DNA from 4 places in the Lysobacter silvisoli genome. Region 2 is predicted to be linked to each of the others. Evidence: riboswitches for the same ligand, from Rfam matches in the RefSeq annotation. Region 2 holds a riboswitch; each other region holds the start of a gene.
What was found. A riboswitch is a leader RNA that binds a small molecule or an ion and turns the genes downstream of it on or off. The one in region 2 is predicted to bind cobalamin.
Positions count from the first base shown of each region.

Region 1: another riboswitch for cobalamin. It lies ahead of btuB (TonB-dependent vitamin B12 receptor); the one in region 2 lies ahead of DX914_RS08870 (cobaltochelatase subunit CobN).
Region 3: another riboswitch for cobalamin. It lies ahead of btuB (TonB-dependent vitamin B12 receptor); the one in region 2 lies ahead of DX914_RS08870 (cobaltochelatase subunit CobN).
Region 4: another riboswitch for cobalamin. It lies ahead of DX914_RS11855 (ribonucleoside-diphosphate reductase subunit alpha); the one in region 2 lies ahead of DX914_RS08870 (cobaltochelatase subunit CobN).

Region 1 covers NZ_QTSU01000004.1:156,680-161,000, reverse strand. Annotated here, with positions in the region: gene btuB (TonB-dependent vitamin B12 receptor) at 15-1,853, opposite strand; cobalamin riboswitch at 1,973-2,204, opposite strand; gene DX914_RS18435 (TfoX/Sxy family protein) at 2,399-2,803, opposite strand; gene DX914_RS18430 (GAF domain-containing protein) at 2,800-3,282, opposite strand; gene DX914_RS18425 (TMEM175 family protein) at 3,349-4,167, shown strand; gene bioD (dethiobiotin synthase) at 4,125-4,321, shown strand, end outside.
Region 2 covers NZ_QTSU01000001.1:2,001,546-2,005,866, reverse strand. Annotated here, with positions in the region: gene DX914_RS08880 (NADPH-dependent FMN reductase) at 1-641, shown strand, start outside; gene DX914_RS08875 (acyl-CoA thioesterase) at 638-1,138, shown strand; cobalamin riboswitch at 1,192-1,424, shown strand; gene DX914_RS08870 (cobaltochelatase subunit CobN) at 1,638-4,321, shown strand, end outside.
Region 3 covers NZ_QTSU01000001.1:2,497,921-2,502,241, reverse strand. Annotated here, with positions in the region: gene DX914_RS11040 (TonB-dependent receptor plug domain-containing protein) at 1-1,326, opposite strand, end outside; cobalamin riboswitch at 1,546-1,776, shown strand; gene btuB (TonB-dependent vitamin B12 receptor) at 1,894-3,747, shown strand; gene DX914_RS11030 (hypothetical protein) at 3,788-4,321, shown strand, end outside.
Region 4 covers NZ_QTSU01000002.1:135,224-139,544, forward strand. Annotated here, with positions in the region: gene DX914_RS11850 (DUF2339 domain-containing protein) at 1-1,209, opposite strand, end outside; cobalamin riboswitch at 1,337-1,618, shown strand; gene DX914_RS11855 (ribonucleoside-diphosphate reductase subunit alpha) at 2,009-4,321, shown strand, end outside.

The DNA of each region.
Region 1 (4,321 bases), on a different contig from region 2:
GTAGCGACAAGGTGTTACTTCCCCGGCGCGTACCGCACCGTCAGGAACCACTCGCGCCCCGGCTGGTTGTAGAACGAGATCGTCTCGTAGTCCCGATCGAACACATTGGCCAGGCGCGCCTGCAGGGTCCAGGACGGGGTCAGCGCGTACTCGGCGCGCAGGTCTACGGTGCCGTAGCCGCCGACGCGGCGGCTGTTGGCCACGTCGTCGTAACGCGCGCTGGAGCCCACCGCGGTCAGGCCCAGGCGGAAGTCGCCGAAGGCGCGGTCCACGTCGATGCGCGCGCTGCGCTTGGCCCGGCGCGGCAGCTCGTTGCCGGCGTAGAAGCCCAGGCGGTTCTCGCTGTCCAGGAAGCTGGCGCTGGCGGCCACGCTCCACTCGTCGATGTTCGCGTCGAAGCCGATCTCGGCGCCGCGCAGGCGCGCGCTGTCGATGTTGTTGGGGCGGAAGATCGCCGAGTCGTAGGCGATCAGGTCGTCCACATCGGTCTGGAACGCATCGATGCGGGCGTTGAAGCGCTCGCCGCGGTAGGCCAGGCCGACTTCCCAGGTCTTGGATTCTTCCGGGCGCAGGTTGGGGTTGTTGAAGAACGGGTAGTACAGCTCGTTGAAGGTCGGCGCCTTGAACGCGGTGCCGTAGCCCGCGGTCACGCGCCAGCCCTCGCCGAAGCCCAGGCCCCAGGCGACGGAACCGGTGGTGTGGCCGTCGAACTGCTCGTTGTCGTCGCGGCGCAGGCTGGCTTCGATGGACTGGTTGCCGAAGCGGCCCTGGTACTGCACGAACACGGCGCGGTTGTCGCGTTCGGTCTCGTCGTAGGCGGTGTCGCTGTCGACGCGGTCGCGCAGCCAGTCGAAGCCCACGCTGAGCAGCTGGCCTTCGCCCACGCCGAAGTCGCCCTGCAGGTTGATCGTGTCGCGGTCGGTGGCGAAGTAGCCGTTGGCCACGCTGCCCAGGAAGTTGTCCGATGCGTCGCGGTTGCGGCCGGCCGACAGTTGCACGCGCACGGCGTCGCTGGGGCGGTACACGGCCTTGCCGCCGATCACCTGCTGCACCACTTCGGAGTAGTTGACGAAGCTGCCGTCGTATTCGTTGTCGCCTTCGGCGCGCAGGGCATGGCCTTCGAAGCTCAGCGCGTCGCTGGCGTCGAAGCCGCCACGCACGGACAGCGAGCGGTTGCGGTAGCCGTCGCGGTCGGGTTCTTCGGTGAAGCAGCCGGCGAACAGGGTGCTGGAGCCGTCGCAGGCGTTGATGCCGTCGGTGCGCTGGTAAGCGGCGTCCACGCCGAACCAGCCGCGGCCGACGCGGCCGCCGACGCCGGCGCTGGCTTCGCGGGCGCTGTTGCTGCCCACGGTGACGCTGGCGCGCGGCGCGACCGCGCCGCGATCGCGGCGGGTGAAGATCTGGATCACGCCGCCGACCGCGTCGGCGCCGTACAGGCTGGAGCGCGGACCGCGCACGATCTCGACCCGGTCGATCAGGGCCATGGGCAGGTCCTGGAACGAGGCCAGGCCCGAGGTGGGCGAGCCGATGCGCACGCCGTCCACCAGCACCAGCACGTGGTCGGTTTCGCTGCCGCGCAGCGACAGCGTGGTCAGCTTGCCCAGGCCGCCCTGGTTGCCGATGGAGATGCCGGCGCGGCCGCGCAGCAGGTCGGGCAGCGAGCGCGCCTGGCTGCGGGCGATGTCCTCGCTAGTGATCACTTCCACCGGAGCCAGGGCGTCGTTGGCGCTGATGGCGGTGCGGGTGGCGGTGACGATCACGTCGTCGAGGTCGGTGGCCTCGTCGGCGGGCTGCGCCTGCGCGTAGGCGGGCAGGGCGAGGGCGGCGGCGATGGCCAGGGGCAGAACACGCATGAGCAAACTCCAAAGGCGGGCCAGGGCCGCGCCGTCGATCAAAGGAGTTGCGAGGAGAGAGGCCGCGAATGCGGGCGCGGATGGCGCCGACGTCGCCGCCGCGACGCCCTCCGCATCGCAACCAGTCGCGCGTCGTGGCCGGTCTCCGGACTCGCGAGGCGGGCACTGGGCCCGGGTCGCGGCGCCTTCCCGTGCGATGCACAGTGGCGTAGGCCGCGGCCGACTCGCTTACCGTTGCGGGGGCAGCGCCGGACTGGCCTGGTCGCGCGCAGGGCGCGGGGGCGTCACCGGCTTCCCGTTTCAACCCAGGCGGCGCAGGCCGCCGGGGTCACCTCGAAGCGGGCGCAGTTTACGCGATTGGGCTGGTTGGCGGGCGGTCTGAAGCCCTTCCCCGCCCAGCGGGAGAGGGGTTGGGGTGAGGGCACGCGGGGTTACCTGCTTGCGGCGCGCCTTGCGCCATCGCGCGCCCTCATCCGCCCTTCGGGCACCCCCGATTCAAGCACTCGAGGGCAGGCTCTTCTCCCGCAAGCGGGAGAAGGGAATTCCTATTCCCGCTCTTCCGCCTCGTCCCCGCCATCCCCCGCCGGCTCGTCGTCGTAGCCGTCGTCGTAGGACGGCGGCAGCGCCACCGTGTCCTCGGTATGCACCGTGGTGCGCACCGGCGCGGCGGCCGGGCGGTTGCGCGGGGCGGGCAGCAGGGCGGTGGCGGCGTCGGCGGCCTGGATCAGCTCGTTGCGGCGCTCGTCGGAGATCTCCTGCCAGTGGCAGTCCAGCAGCGCGCCTTCGATCGCGTACAGCAGGTTCAAGGTCGGTTTGAAGCCGGCGCGCTTGACCCGCATGAAGGCCTCCACCGTGCCCACCGCGGCGATGTCCTCGTGCGAGCGCAGGCCGACCTGGCGCAGCCAGGCCGCGCTCTTGGGGCCGATGTTGCGCAGCTTGGCGCCGCTCATCGCAGCGTCTCCAGGTAAGCCTGGGCGATGGCTTCCAGGCCGGCCTGATCGTCGGCGTCGAAGCGGTCCAGGGCGGGGCTGTCCAGGTCGAACACGCCGATCAGCCGGCCGTCCAGGCTCAAGGGCACCACCAGTTCGGAGTTCGATGCCGAATCGCAGGCGATGTGGCCCGGGAACCGGTGCACGTCGGCGATGCGCTGGGTCCGGCCGCTGGAGGCGGCGGCACCGCACACGCCCTTGTCCAAGGGAATGCGGATGCAGGCCGGCAGGCCCTGGAAGGGGCCGACCACCAGTTCCTGGCCGTCGTAGAAATAGAAGCCGACCCAGTTCAGTTCCGGCAGGGCGTGATAGACCAGCGCCGACAGATTGGCGGCGTTGGCCACGCGGTCGCGCTCGCCCTCCATCAGGGCGCGCGCCTGGGACAGGAGCAGGGCGTATTGTTCCGGCTTGCTGCCGGTCAGGGCGTTGGCGGCGAACATATCGCGAGTGTAGCAGCGGCACGCCCGCGCATTACCATGGCCGCTATCCGCCCCTGGGGAATGCCGATGACCGAAGCCGGACAGCCGCGTCCCGGGCCGAGCAGCCAGTCGCCGAATACGAGCCCGCCGAGCGCCGCCCCGTCGCTGCCCGCCTTCCGCGAACGCGGCCACCAGGTCACGCGCCTGGAAAGCTTCGTCGATGCCGCCTTCGCGTTCTCGCTGACCATGCTGGTGATCCTGTTCAACGAACTGCCCGACACCGTGGCCGAGCTGCGCGAGGCGCTGCGGCGCGTGCCCACCTTCGTGTTCTGCTTCGTGCTGATCGCCATGTTCTGGGGCGCGCACAACCGCTGGAGCCGGCGCTACGGCCTGGACGATGCGCGCTCGATCGTGCTGAGCCTGGCCCTGGTGCTGGTGGTGATGATCTACGTCTATCCGCTGCGCATGGTGATCTCCAGCGCCATGTCGCTGTTCACCGGCGGCTGGGTGCGCAGCGAACTGGGCATCGACCCCGCGCATTGGAACGCCGACCTGCAGACCGCCTTCATGGTCTATGCGGTGGGCTTCGGCCTGCTGTCGCTGATCGTGTGCGAGCTCAACCGCCACGCCCTGCGCCGCGCCGATGCGCTGGGCCTGAGCGAGGCCGAACGCTACGAAACCCGCACCGAAATCGGCCTGCACTGGATCCTGGCCGGCAGCGCCGGGCTGAGCCTGTTGCTCAGCGGCGTGGCCCTGGCCTGGCCGGGCGAACGCACGCCGGGCCTGGTCGCCTCGCTGCCGGTGTGGGTGTACGCGGCGTTGGGCGCGGCGATGCCGTACTACGCGGTGCGCCGCAACCGGCAATGGCTGGCGCGCCAACGGCCGATCCAGGACGTCCCCGCGTGAGCCCGCGTCGTTACTTCGTCACCGGCACCGACACCGGCATCGGCAAGTCGGTGGCCAGCGCCACGCTGCTGCACGCGCTGCGTGCGCAGGGCTTGCGCGCGGTCGGCATGAAACCGGTGGCCAGCGGTTGCGAGGACACGCCCGAAGGCCTGCG
Region 2 (4,321 bases):
TGTCCGCCAGCCCGTCCGATCCGCGCTCGCCCGAGGCCGACCGCACCATCGCCACCCCGCCGCCGCGCCCGCGCCTGCTGGCCTTCGCCGGCAGCCTGCGCGCGGCGTCCTACAACCGCCGCCTGGTGCCGCTGCTGGCGCAGGGCGCGCGCGAGGCCGGCGCCGATGTCGACCTGATCGAGCTGCGCGACTATCCGCTGCCGGTGTACGACGGCGACATCGAGGCCGCCGGCATGCCCGACAACGTGTACCGCCTGCAGGCGCTGATGGCCGCCAGCGACGGCCTGCTGATCAGCACGCCCGAGTACAACGGCTCGATGCCGGCCCTGGTCAAGAACACCCTGGACTGGATGTCGCGCGCCACCGTCGAGGGCAAGTCCGGCACCCTGCTGTTCCAGGACAAGATGGCCGGCATCGTCTCGGCCTCGCCGGGTCCGCTGGGCGGCATCCGCTCGCTGATCGTGCTGCGCGACGCGCTGTCCAAGCTCGGCCTGCTGGTGGTGCCGCAGCAGGTCGCGGTGGGCAACGCCGCCGAGCGCCTGCCCGACACCGGCGTGCTCGCCGACGAACGCCTGCGCAGCGCCGTGCTCAACGTGGGCGCGGCCGTGGTCCGCCATCTGTGCAAGGGAGCGAAGGCATGAAAGGCCAGCAGCGCGAACTCAACCTGCGTTTCCTCGCTCAGCCCACCGACGTGAACTACGGCGGCAAGGTCCACGGCGGCATGGTGATGAAGTGGATCGACCAGGCCGGCTACGCCGCCGCGGTCGGCTGGAGCGGCAAGTACAGCGTGACCGTGGCGGTGGGCGGCATCCGCTTCGTCGCCCCGATCCGGATCAGCGACCTGGTCACCGTGCACACCAAGCTGATCCACACCGGCACCACCAGCATGCACTTCGCGGTGGACGTGAAGGCGCGCGATCCGGGTCTGGACGACCGCGAGCCGGAAGAGCGCCTGTGCACCCATTGCGTGATCGTGTTCGTGGCCATGGACCAGGCCGAGGGCAAGCCCACGCCGGTGCCGCCGTGGACCCCGGTCAGCGAGGACGACAAGCGCCTGGCCGAGTACGCATTGAAGGTGATGGAACTGAGCAAGGGCATCGAAGCCACGGTCGAGCGCTACGTGCGCGACAACGACTGACCGCGCCCTGGCGCGACCGCCCGCGCGGACGCCGCGCGCGCGCCTGTGCTAGATTGCGCGCGCTTTGCATCTGGTGCCGCGCCCGCCGTTCCGGCGGTCGCGGTTGAACGGGAAGCCGGTGCGTTCGCCTCGACCAGGCGAATCAGTCCGGCGCTGCCCCTGCAACGGTGAGCGAGCAAAGCATCGGCACACCGCCACTGGAACCATGGTTCCGGGAAGGCGCCGATGCCGCCGGGATTCCCCGGCACTCGCAAGCCCGGAGACCGGCCGATGCGTACGCGGTGGACGTTGCGGAGGGCGACGTCGCGCGCGCTCGCGCCCGTCCGGCGCCGGCTCCGTGCGGTTTTGCCTTCGCTACGTCCGCCCCTTCCATCCGGTCCGCACAGGGCGTGCGGGGGCGAGGTCGTCGATGCGGTGTGCGGTGAAGGCAAGTGGCGCGCGTATGGCGCGCAGGAATTGGCGGGCGCTGTGGGCGGCGGCGCTGCTCTGCTGCGCTTCGATGCACGCGCAGGCGGCCACGCTGCTGGGCGTGGTGTCCGAGCGCGCCGCGCCGGAAACCGCCGAGGCCGCGCGCGAAGTGCTGGCCGCGCGGCCGGGCGACCGCATAATCCTGCGCACGCCGCAGCAACTGCAGGAACTGGACCGCGCACAGTTGCGCGAGCTGGTCGCCGGCAGCGACGCGGTGATCGCGGTCGCGCTGTTCGGCGAGCAAGGCGTGCGCCTGCGCGAAGCCGCCACCGCCCTGCACCGGCGCGGGCAGGGGCCCAAGCGCCTGTACGCCTTCCATGGCGAAGCCGGCCTGGCCCTGGCCAGCTACCGCGACCGCCGCGGCCTGGGCGCGTTCAACGCCACCGAGCTGACCCAGCTGACGCAGGAAACGCCGCTGCCGGCGCTGCTCGCGCGTGCACAGGCCGATCCTTTCGCGCGCGAATGGCTGGAGGTGCGCGCGCTGTGGCGCGAAGGCGGCGGCCGCAACCTGCAACGCGCGCTGCGCTTCCTGCTGGAGGGCGGTGCGGTGCCGGCACCGGAACCGCAACCCGACCGGGTGCTGCGCCAACGCGGCCGTAGCGTGACGGCGGTTGCGCCGGACGAACGCCCCTTGCTCGCGGTGCTCGATCTCAACAATGCCGACGTCGCCACCGGCGATGCGCTGTGTGCGCAAGCCGAGCGTGCGGGCTTGGACTGCCTGGGCGTTTACGCGCGCTGGGGCGAAGCCTCGCTGCGCGCGGTGCAGGACCTGCGTGCGCTCGCGGGCGCGCGCCCGCTGGCCGCGGTGGTGGTGCTGCAGGACTTCGTGGTCGGCGCCGCCGAGGGCCGCGACGCCGCCAGCACCGCGATCGCCGAGCTGGACGTGCCGGTGTTCAAGGCCATCCGCGTGCTCGACCGCACCGAAGCGCAATGGCGTTTGTCCGGCGACGGCCTGCCCGCGTCCAGCGTGCAGTACCGCGTGGCCATGTCCGAGCTGCAGGGCGCCAGCCAACCGCTGGTGCTGGCCGCCGCCGGGCCCGCCAGCATCGATGCGCTGACCGGCGTGCGCCTGCAACGCCCGCAACCGCTGACCCAGGAGATGCAGTCCCTGGTCGAACGCGCGCAGCGCTGGCGCCGCCTGCGCGAGAAAGCGCCGGCGCAGCGCAAGGTGGCGGTGATCTACTACAACCATCCGCCCGGGCGGCAGAACATCGGCGCCGACAACCTGGACGTGCCGGCTTCGCTGCACGGCATCCTCAGCGCGATGCGCGCGCAGGGGTACCGCGTGGACGATCTGCCGGCCACGCCCGCGCTGCTGCTGGACCGGATGATGCGCGAAGGCGTGAACACGCCCGAGGACGGCGGCGAACTCGCGGCCATGGCCCAGCAGGTGACCACGCTGTCCGGCGACGACTACCGGCGCTGGTTCGCCGGTCTGCCCGAGGGCGTGCGTGGCGAAGTCAGCGACGGGCCGCTCGCGCGCCTGCGCGCGCAGGTCGCGCTCGCGCGCCAGGCGCAGGAGCTCGAGCTGGGCGAACGCCGCGTGCGCGATGCCGAGCGCGAACTGCTGCACCTGCTCGAAGGCGTCGACCATCGCGCACGCGACGCCGCGCTGGCGCAGTTCCGTCAACTGATCGACGCGCACCTGCGCTGCCTGCGCGGCCAGGACGCCGCGGCCGATGCCGCCTGCGCCGAAGCCGGGCGCGTGCAAGCCTCGCTGCAGGCCTTGCAGGTGCCCGGCCTGCGTGGCTGGGGCCCGGCGCCGGGCAAGGTGATGGTGCACGACGGCGCGGTGGTGATCCCGGGCCTGCGCCTGGGCAACGTGTTCATCGGCCCGCAGCCGCCGCGCGGTTGGGAGGTGGATGAGGAACTGCTGCACGCCAACACCCAGATCCTGCCGCCGCACCAGTACCTGGCCTATTACCACTGGCTGCGCGACGTGTTCGGCGCCGACGTGATCGTCCACGTCGGCCGCCATTCCACTTACGAATTCCTGCCCGGCAAGGCCGTGGGTCTGGCCAGCGACGACTACTCGCGCCTGATCGCCGGCGACGTGCCCGGTGTCTATCCCTACATCGTCGATGGCGTGGGCGAGGGCACCCAGGCCAAGCGCCGCGGTCTGGCGGTGATCGTGGATCACCTCACCCCGCCGCTGGCGGCCACGCCGCTGTACGACCGCCTGCTGCGCCTGCGCCAGTTGGTGGAGAGCTTCGAAAGCAGCAGCAGCGAGCCGCTGCGCGCGCAGGCCGCCAGCGAGATGCGCGAACAAGTCGAAGCGCTGCAGCTGCGCGCCGAACTGGAAGCGAGCATGGCCGATGTGCTGCAGGTGCGCGGCATCGGTTTCGAGCAGGCCGACGACGATCTGCTCGCGCACGAGATCGGCCACTACCTGACCAAGTTGCAGGAAAAGTTCATGCCGCACGGCCTGCACGTGTTCGGCCAGGCCTGGGACGACACCCAGCTGCGGACCATGCTCGAGTCGATGCGCGAACTGGGCGAGGCCGATGCCCTGCGCGCCAAGCTGCAGGCGTCGCCGCCGGCGGAGATGGCCGCGCTGCTGCATGGTTTGGAAGGCGGCTACGTGCTGCCGGGCAAGGGCAACGATCCCTTGCGCGCGCCCGAGGCGCTGCCCACCGGCCGCAACTTCCACGGCCTGGACGGCGACGTGCTGCCCACGCCGTTGGCCCAGCGCCTGGGCGCGCAGCAGGCCGAGCG
Region 3 (4,321 bases), 500 kb from region 2:
GGCATCGCTGGCGCGGAAGCCGGAGAACACCTGCGCACCGGGAATGATCTGACCGTTGGGCGCGGCCACGCCGCCGTTGGCGTAGGACAGCGGCTCGCCCGCGTGCTGGGTGAACTCCTCGCCGCGCCATTCCGCGCCCCAGGCGAAGGTCACCGGGTACTGCCAGCCGAAATCCACCGGCTTGGCGAAGTCCAGGTTCAACACGTGCTGGGTGACTTCCAGCGCGCCGGCGTAGAACTGCGTCGGCGAGGTCGGGCCCAGGCTGCGGTTAAGGGTGTTCTCGATGTCGAAGCTGAGCTCGTTATGGCCGTAGTTGTAGCTCAGGTCGATCTGGGTGCCGCCGGCGGTTTCCGAACGCAGCCCGACCACGGCGGCGCGGTCCTTGCTGATGTTGTGGATCTGCGGCAGGAAGCCGTTGGGGTAGATCGAGGGGATGTTGCGCGGGTCGGCGGCGAAGCGGAAATAGCCGTTGGAGAGCACGTCGCGCTTGCTGTAGCTGCCGAAGGAATACAGGGTCAGGTAGTCGGCCAGGTTGTACTCGCCGTTGTAGGACAGTGCGCCCTGGTCGATCTCGGGATCGCCGTAGCGCTGTTCGACCACGCCCTGGAACGGGCGCGCGCGGTTGGTCTGATCCTGGTGGCCGCCCTGCGCGGCCAGGTGCAGCTTGCCGTTGTCGCCGAGCTTGAAGCCGGCGTCGCCGGAAAGCTGGTACTGCTCGCCGTCGCCGGCGCTGTACTGGCCGTAGCGCGCGGCGATGCTGCCGCCGTGGTCGCTGCCCTTGAGCACCACGTTGACCACGCCGGCGATCGCGTCGGAGCCGTACTGCGCCGAGGCGCCGTCGCGCAGCACTTCCACGCGTTCGATCGAGGCGATCGGGATCGCGTTGAGGTCCACCGGCGAGGAGCCGCGGCCCTGGCTGCCGTTGAGGTTGATCAGCGCGGTGGTGTGGCGGCGCTTGCCGTTGACCAGCACCAGCACCTGGTCCGGGGCCAGGCCGCGCAGCTGCGCCGGGCGCACCGCGTCGGTGCCGTCGGTGATCGCCGGGCGCGGGAAGTTCAGCGAGGGCAGGGCGCGCGCCAGCGCGGTGGCCAGTTCGACCGTGCCGGTGGCCTCCAGCGCCTCGGGGGTGATGATGTCGATCGGCGCGCTGGACTCGGCCACGGTGCGGTCGCTGACCCGGGTGCCGGTGACGATCACCTGATCCAGGTTGTGCGCCTCGGCGGCGGGTTCTGCGGGGGCCGCGTCCTGGGCGTAGGCGGGGGCGGTCAGGGCGGCGAGCAGGGCGAGTGCGAGCGGACGACGGACGGCGCGAAAGACTACGGACATGGTGCGCGGCTCCTTGCGGCATGGGATTGGTAACGATGTCATTCGGGTTTAACACGGTCATAACAATCGGGTCAAACGCGAAGGGTTATGAGGAAATGGCCGTACGTCATGGTTTTGAACATTGGGTGTGCCCAGGTGCCGTCCAGTGGCTCATCGGGCCGCCGGCGAGGGCCCCGCGCTCATGCCGAACCGTCATGCGGGCGAGCTTGCGCCGGCTGCTAACATGGCCGGGCTTGAGGTGATTGCCGGCCCTGCCGGCGATTGAAACGGGAATCCGGTGCGCCAGCCCTCCGAACGGAGCGGCGGCCAGTCCGGAGCTGCCCCCGCAACGGTAAGCAAGACGAACGATCCGCAACGAAGCCACTGTGCGCAGGCATGGGAAGGCGCGGACCGGAGGGCTGGAGGCCCTCGCTTGCAAGCCCGGAGACCGGCCTGAGGCTGACCCGACACGCGGTGGGCGCTGTCATGGGGCTGCCTGCGTCCGCGCTCCGCCGCCCCACGTCCCTGTCCCCGCCTGTCTCCGACCCATCGATTCCGCGCGGGTAGGCGCGGACCAGGAGCCATGCTTTGAATTCCACTGTTTCCGTCGTACGCCGCTGCGCGCTGGCGTCGGCGCTGCTGTCCGCGTTCGCGCCCGCCTGGGCCAAGGACGCCGCCACCGACCTGGACCAGGTCGTGGTCACCGCCACCCGCACCGCCCAGACCCAGGACGCGACCCTGGCCTCGGTCACCGTGATCGACCGCGAGGACATCGAGCGCCTGCAGCCGGGCAACCTGCCCGACCTGCTGCGCGGCACCCTGGGCCTGTCGATCGTCAACAACGGCGGCCCCGGCAAGTCGACCTCGCTGTTCCTGCGCGGCACCGAATCCGACCACGTGCTGGTGCTGGTGGACGGCATCAAGCTGGGCTCGGCCACCAGCGGCGGCGCCTCGCTGCAGGACATTCCGCCGGAACAGGTCGAACGCATCGAGATCGTGCGCGGTCCGTTCTCCAGCCTGTACGGCTCCGAAGCGCTGGGCGGCGTGATCCAGATCTTCACCCGCCGCCCGCAAGGCGCGTTCGCGCCCTATGCCAGCGCCTCCGTCGGCAGCTGGAGCACATTGCGCGGCGCGGTGGGCGTGGGCGGCAAGGGCGAGCGCGGCTGGTACTCGGTCAACGCCGCCAGCGAAGACACCGACGGCATCAACGCCTGCCGAGGCAAGCCTTCGCCGGGCGGCGCCGGTTGCTTCACCAACTCGCCCGACCGCGACGGCTACCGCAACCTGTCGCTGACCGCGCAGGGTGGCTATCGCTTCAGCGACGCCTGGGACGCCGAAGCGCGGCTGTTCCGCGCCGAGGGCCGCAACGAGTACGACGGCAGCACCAACAATCAAACCGACAGCGTGCAGCAGGTCGCCGGCGCGCGCTTGCGCTACGCGCCGGGCGAGCGCGCCACGTTGACGTTGAACCTGGGCCGCAGCAGCGATCTCAGCGACAACTACCGCAACGGCGTCTACTCCAGCACCTTCAACACCCGCCGCCAACTGGGTTCGTTGCAGGGCGATGTCGGCCTGGGCGGCGGCCTGCTCAGCCTGGGCTACGACTGGCAGCGCGACGAGATCGAAAGCAGCACCCGCTACGCCGAGAACCGGCGCATCAACCGCGGCCTGTTCGGCCAGTACCAGCGCGATTTCGGCGCCCACTCGCTGCAGGCCAGCCTGCGCCGCGACGACGACGGCCAGTTCGGCGGCCAGACCACCGGCAGCGCGCTGTGGGGCTGGAACTTCAGCGAGCAGCTGCGCCTGACCGCCAGCTACGGCACCGCGTTCAAGGCGCCGACCTTCAACGAACTGTACTTTCCCGGTTTCGGCAACGCCGCGCTCAAGCCCGAGGAATCGCGCAGCTTCGAACTGGGCCTGCGCGGCGAGCACGCCTGGGGCGGCTGGTCGCTCAATGCTTACGAAAGCCGGGTGGACGAACTGATCGCGTTCGATGCGTCGATCGGCCTGCCCGGCAACATCGACCGCGCGCGCATCCGCGGCGCCGAAGCCGCCGTCGACACCACCCTGGCCGGCTGGGACCTGCGTGCCAGCGCGACCTGGCTGGATCCGCGCAACGACAGCCGCGGCAGCAGCCGCGACAAGATCCTGCCGCGGCGCGCGCGCGAAAGCGCCCGCTTCGACGCCGACCGTCGCTACGGCCGGTTCTCGCTGGGCAGCAGCGTCTACGTGGCCGGCAGCCGCTACGACGATCTGGCCAACACCCGCCGCCTGGACGGCTACGCCGCCACCGACCTGCGCGTGGGCTGGCGCTTCGACGACACCTGGAGCCTGCAGCTGGCGGCCAACAACGTGTTCAACCAACGCTTCGAAACCGCGGCCTATTACAACCAGCCCGGCCGCAACTACCTGCTGACCCTGCGTTACCGCCCGGCGAACTGATCGCCGTCCCGCCGACCCGTCCACGCCACCGAGGCCGCCGATGAACGTACCCGCCCGATCCGTCTATTACAGTCTGTTCACCGCGCTCGCCGCGCTGATGGTCGCCACCCGCTTCCATCATTTCGGCAACGCGCTGCATCTGCCCGACGCGTCGATGGCGGTGTTCTTCCTCGGCGGCCTCTGGCTGCGCCGGCACCTGGGCTTCGCCGCGTTCCTGACCGTGGCGGTGGCGATCGACTGGATCGCGATCCAGGCCCAGGGCAAGAGCTTCTTCGCGCATTACTGCGTGACGCCGTCCTACGCCTTTCTGCTGCTGGCCTATGCGGCGCTGTGGTACGGCGGGCGCTGGTACGCGCCGCGCCTGCAGACCACGCCGCGCGCGCTGTTCGGCGCGCTGGTCGCGGGCCTGGCCGCGGCGGCGGTTTCGTTCCTGATCTCCAATGCCGCCTTCTACTGGCTGGGCGGGCGCTACGAAGACCCGAACTTCGCCCAGTACCTGTCGCGGGTCTGGCAATGGGGTCCGCTGTTCGTGCGCACCACGCTGAGCTACATCGCCGTCGGCCTGGCCGCTTAC
Region 4 (4,321 bases), on a different contig from region 2:
GCGCTCGCCCTGCAGCAAACCGGCCTGCAGCGAGAACGCGATCAGCGGCGTGCCGAACACCAGGCAGCCGTCGATCAGGTCGCGGCGCCCGGCCGCGCGGCGCCAGGCGTACAGGATCGGAATCAGCAGATAGAAACCGAAGAACAGCAGCAGGAACGGCTCGGTGGTCGCGTAGTGCTCGGGCTTGTAGCTCAGTACGCCCCAGGCGGTGCCGATGCCGAAGGTGAAGACGAAACCGAGCAGGTTCAGCGCGCGCCACGGGCGCCACCAGGCGATGGCGAAGATCGCCGCGTTCAACACCGCGTAATAGCCGAACAGCGCGACGTGGTTGCCCTGCCCCGTCGACAGCCAGATCGGCGCCAGGAAGCCGGCCAGGATGCCCAGCAAGGCCAAGGCGATCGCGTTCTGCCGCACCGCCAGCACGCCGGCGCCGGCCACCAGCGCCACGCTCAAGGCGAAGGCCGGCCCGGCTTCGATCAGGCCGTAGCGTTTGAACGCGGCGAACACCACCAGCAGCAGCACGCCGATCGCGCCGCCCTGCAGGCTCAGGGCGAAACTGCGCCGGCGCTCGCGCTGGCGCCAGCCGAACACCAGGCCGGCCAGCGCGCCCAGGGCCACGCCGGCCAGGCGGAACTCGATCGGGAAGCGCATCCAGCCCTGGTCGGTGGCGTACTTGAGCAGCGCGGCCACGCCGGCGAACAGCACCAGCATGCCGACCTTGACCGGCACGTTGCCCTCGGTGAACCAGCGCCGCACCGCGCGCAGCGCCAGCGTGGCCGGGTCCGGCGCCGCCGGGCGGCGCGCGGCCGCGGCCGGCGCGCGCTCGGGCAGCGGGCGCGGCGGCTGCGCGTCGAAGATCGGACGCGGCGGCAACGGCGGCGGCGACGGCGGTGCGCCGGCATCGGTGGCGGCGGGCGCGGGCGCGACCGGCGCGACCGGCGGCGTCGCCACCGGCCGGACGGGCGTAGGCGCGGGGGGCGGCTCAGCGCGCAGGATCTGCTCCAGCGTCGGCGCATCGTCGGCCGGCGCTGGCGCGGCGGTCGCAGCGGCAGCGGCAGGCGCCTCGCGCTCGCGGCGGTGCAGCGACGCGACCTGGTCCTCCAGCGTCGACACCCGCGACTTCAGCCCCGCGATCATCACCAGCGCCGCGATCAGCAGCACCGGCACCGCCAGCAGCACCAGCACCAGCAAGGCCACCAGTCCCTCCATCGCTCCCCACCCCTGTCCTTAGTCGCAGGCACGTTAACACCAAGCGCGGCGCCGTGAAGACCGCTGCGATGGATTTGCGATTCTGCGGCGACTCACCACATATCGTGTTGACGGATCAGGGCACCCCTAATATGTTGTGTCCGTCGGTGCCGATCGCGAGATCGGCTTAAAAGGGAAGCCGGTGCGGAGCCGCCTCTAGAGAGGGTCTCCAAGGCCGGCGCTGCCCCGCAGCGGTATGGGAAACGAACGTGGTCTATGCACTGGGCGCCCGGCGCCTGGGAAGCGGCCACCAGTAGGCGAATCCGGGGCGAGCGCAGAGCGGTGAGGCGGCCATGGGCCTCCCACCGCTCTCCACTCGCTCCGGGCGATGGTCCCGAGCCCGAAGACCTGCCGACAGCCGCGCGTCGCACATCGCGCGGTACCGGCTAGGGAGTCTTCGGGGGAAGACGGCCGGTGTCGATGCCGTCGCGGTCCGCCGCGGCGGTTCGCGGTCCGTCTCGGCCTGCGCGACACCCCGTCTCCATCCTTACCGACTCCGCGCCCGCGGGGGCGCAGCCGCAACGCCGGAGCCCCCGGCCTTGCGAGCGTGCCCGCGCGTCGGCCTTCGAGGGGAAGGCCGGCGACCCGTGCGTCCCTGCCTACGGAGTCCACCATGAGCACCCTGACCCCCGCACCCGACGCGGCCGCCGCCCTCGTCTCCACACCCGACGCGGCCCCCGTCCCCGTCGCGCGCGCGCCCGAGCGCGCCGCCGAAGCCGCGCCCGGCTTCGCCCTGACCCCGCCGGCCGCCAACCTGACCATGAGCGTGACCAAGCGCAGCGGGCGCCGCGAACCGGTCGACCTCAACAAGATCGTGCGCGCGGTGACGCGCAGCGCCGAAGGCCTGTACTCGGTGGACCCGATGCGCGTGGCCACGCGCACCATCTCCGGCCTGTACGACGGCGCGACCACGCGCGAGCTGGACGAACTGTCGATCCGCACCGCCGCCCTGCTCACCGCCGAGGAACCCGAGTACGGCCGCCTGGCCGCGCGCCTGCTCAGCGGCGTGATCGAGAAGGAAGTGGCCGGGCTGGAAATCCACGCCTTTTCGCAATCGGTGGTGCGCGGCCATGAGCTGGGCCTGATCAACGAACGCCTGCTCGCCTTCGTGCAGGCCAACGCACGCAAGCTCAACGACGCCATCGACCGCAGCCTGGACGCGCGCTTCGACTACTTCGGCCTGCGCACCCTGTACGACCGTTACCTGCTGCGCCACCCCACCGCGCGCACCGTGATCGAAACCCCGCAGCAGTTCTTCCTGCGCATCGCCTGCGCGCTGAGCGAAGACGTGGGCGACGCGCTGGCGCTGTACCGGCGCATGGCCCAGCTGGACTACGTGCCCTCCTCGCCCACCCTGTTCAACGCCGGCACCACCCACGAGCAGCTGTCCAGTTGCTTCCTGCTCGACTCGCCCGAAGATTCGCTGGAGTCGATCTACAAGCGCTACATGGACGTGGCCAAGCTCAGCAAGTTCAGCGGTGGCATCGGCCTGAGCTACACCCGCATCCGCTCGCGCGGCTCGCTGATCCGCTCCACCAACGGCCTGTCCAACGGCATCGTGCCCTGGCTGAAGACGCTCGACGCCTCGGTGGCCGCGGTCAACCAGGGCGGCAAGCGCAAGGGCGCGGCCTGCGTCTACCTGGAGCCCTGGCACGCCGACGTCGAGGAGTTCCTGGAACTGCGCGACAACACCGGCGACGAGGCGCGCCGCACCCACAACCTCAACCTGGCCAACTGGATCCCCGACGAATTCATGCGCCGGGTCGAGGCCGACGGCGAGTGGTCGCTGTTCGATCCGCACAAGGTGCCGCAGCTGACCGACCTGTGGGGCCCGGCGTTCGAGCAGGCCTACCACGCCGCCGAAGCCGCCGGCCTGGCGGTCAAGCAGGTCAAGGCGCGCGAGCTCTACGGCCGAATGATGCGCACCCTGGCGCAGACCGGCAACGGCTGGATGAACTTCAAGGACAAGTCCAACCGCGCCTGCAACCAGACCCTGCGCGAAGGCAACGTGGTGCACCTGTCCAACCTGTGCACCGAGATCCTGGAGGTCACCTCGCAGGAGGAGACCGCGGTGTGCAACCTGGGCTCGATCAACCTCTCGCACCACGTCGAGCTGTTCGAGGACGGCCAGGGCGCGTTCGATTTCGACAAGCTCGCCGAAACCGTGCGCCTGGCCGTGCGCCAGCTCGACCGCGTCATCGACCTCAACTTCTACCCGATCGAGACCGCGCGCCGCGCCAATCTGAAGTGGCGGCCGGTGGGCCTGGGCACCATGGGCCTGCAGGACGTGTTCTTCAAGCTGCGCCTGCCCTTCGACTCGGACGCGGCGCGCAAGCTGTCGCAGGAAATCGCCGAGGCGATCTACTTCCATGCGCTGTGCGCGTCCAACGAACTGGCGCTGGAGCACGGCCGCCACCCCGGCTTCGAGGACACCCGCGCCAGCCTGGGCGAGCTGCAGTTCCAGGCCTGGGGCGTCACCCCGTCGCAGCCCGAGCGTTGGGACGCGCTGCGCGCGCGCATCGCCGAGCACGGCCTGCGCAACTCGCTGCTGATCGCGATCGCGCCCACCGCCACCATCGCCTCGATCTCCGGCTGCTACGAGTGCATCGAGCCGCAGGTGTCCAACCTGTTCAAGCGCGAGACCCTGTCCGGCGACTTCCTGGTGGTCAACCGCTACCTGGTCGAGGAGCTGAAGAAGCTGGGCCTGTGGACGGCGGAGATGCGCGACCGGATCAAGATGGCCGAGGGTTCGATCCAGTCGGTGCAGGAAATCCCCGAGTCGCTGCGGCAGATCTACCGCACCGCCTGGGAACTGCCGATGCGTTCGCTGATCGACATGGCCGCCGACCGCGGCGCCTACATCGACCAGAGCCAGTCGCTGAACCTGTTCATCGAGAGCCCCAACATCGGCCAGCTCAGCTCCATGTACATGTACGCCTGGAAAAAGGGCCTGAAGACCACCTACTACCTGCGCTCGCGCCCGGCCACCAAGATCGCCAAGAGCACGGTCAGCGCGCCGGCCGCGGCGGCCCAGCCGGTGTACACGGCGGACGAGGCGATCGCGTGTTCGCTG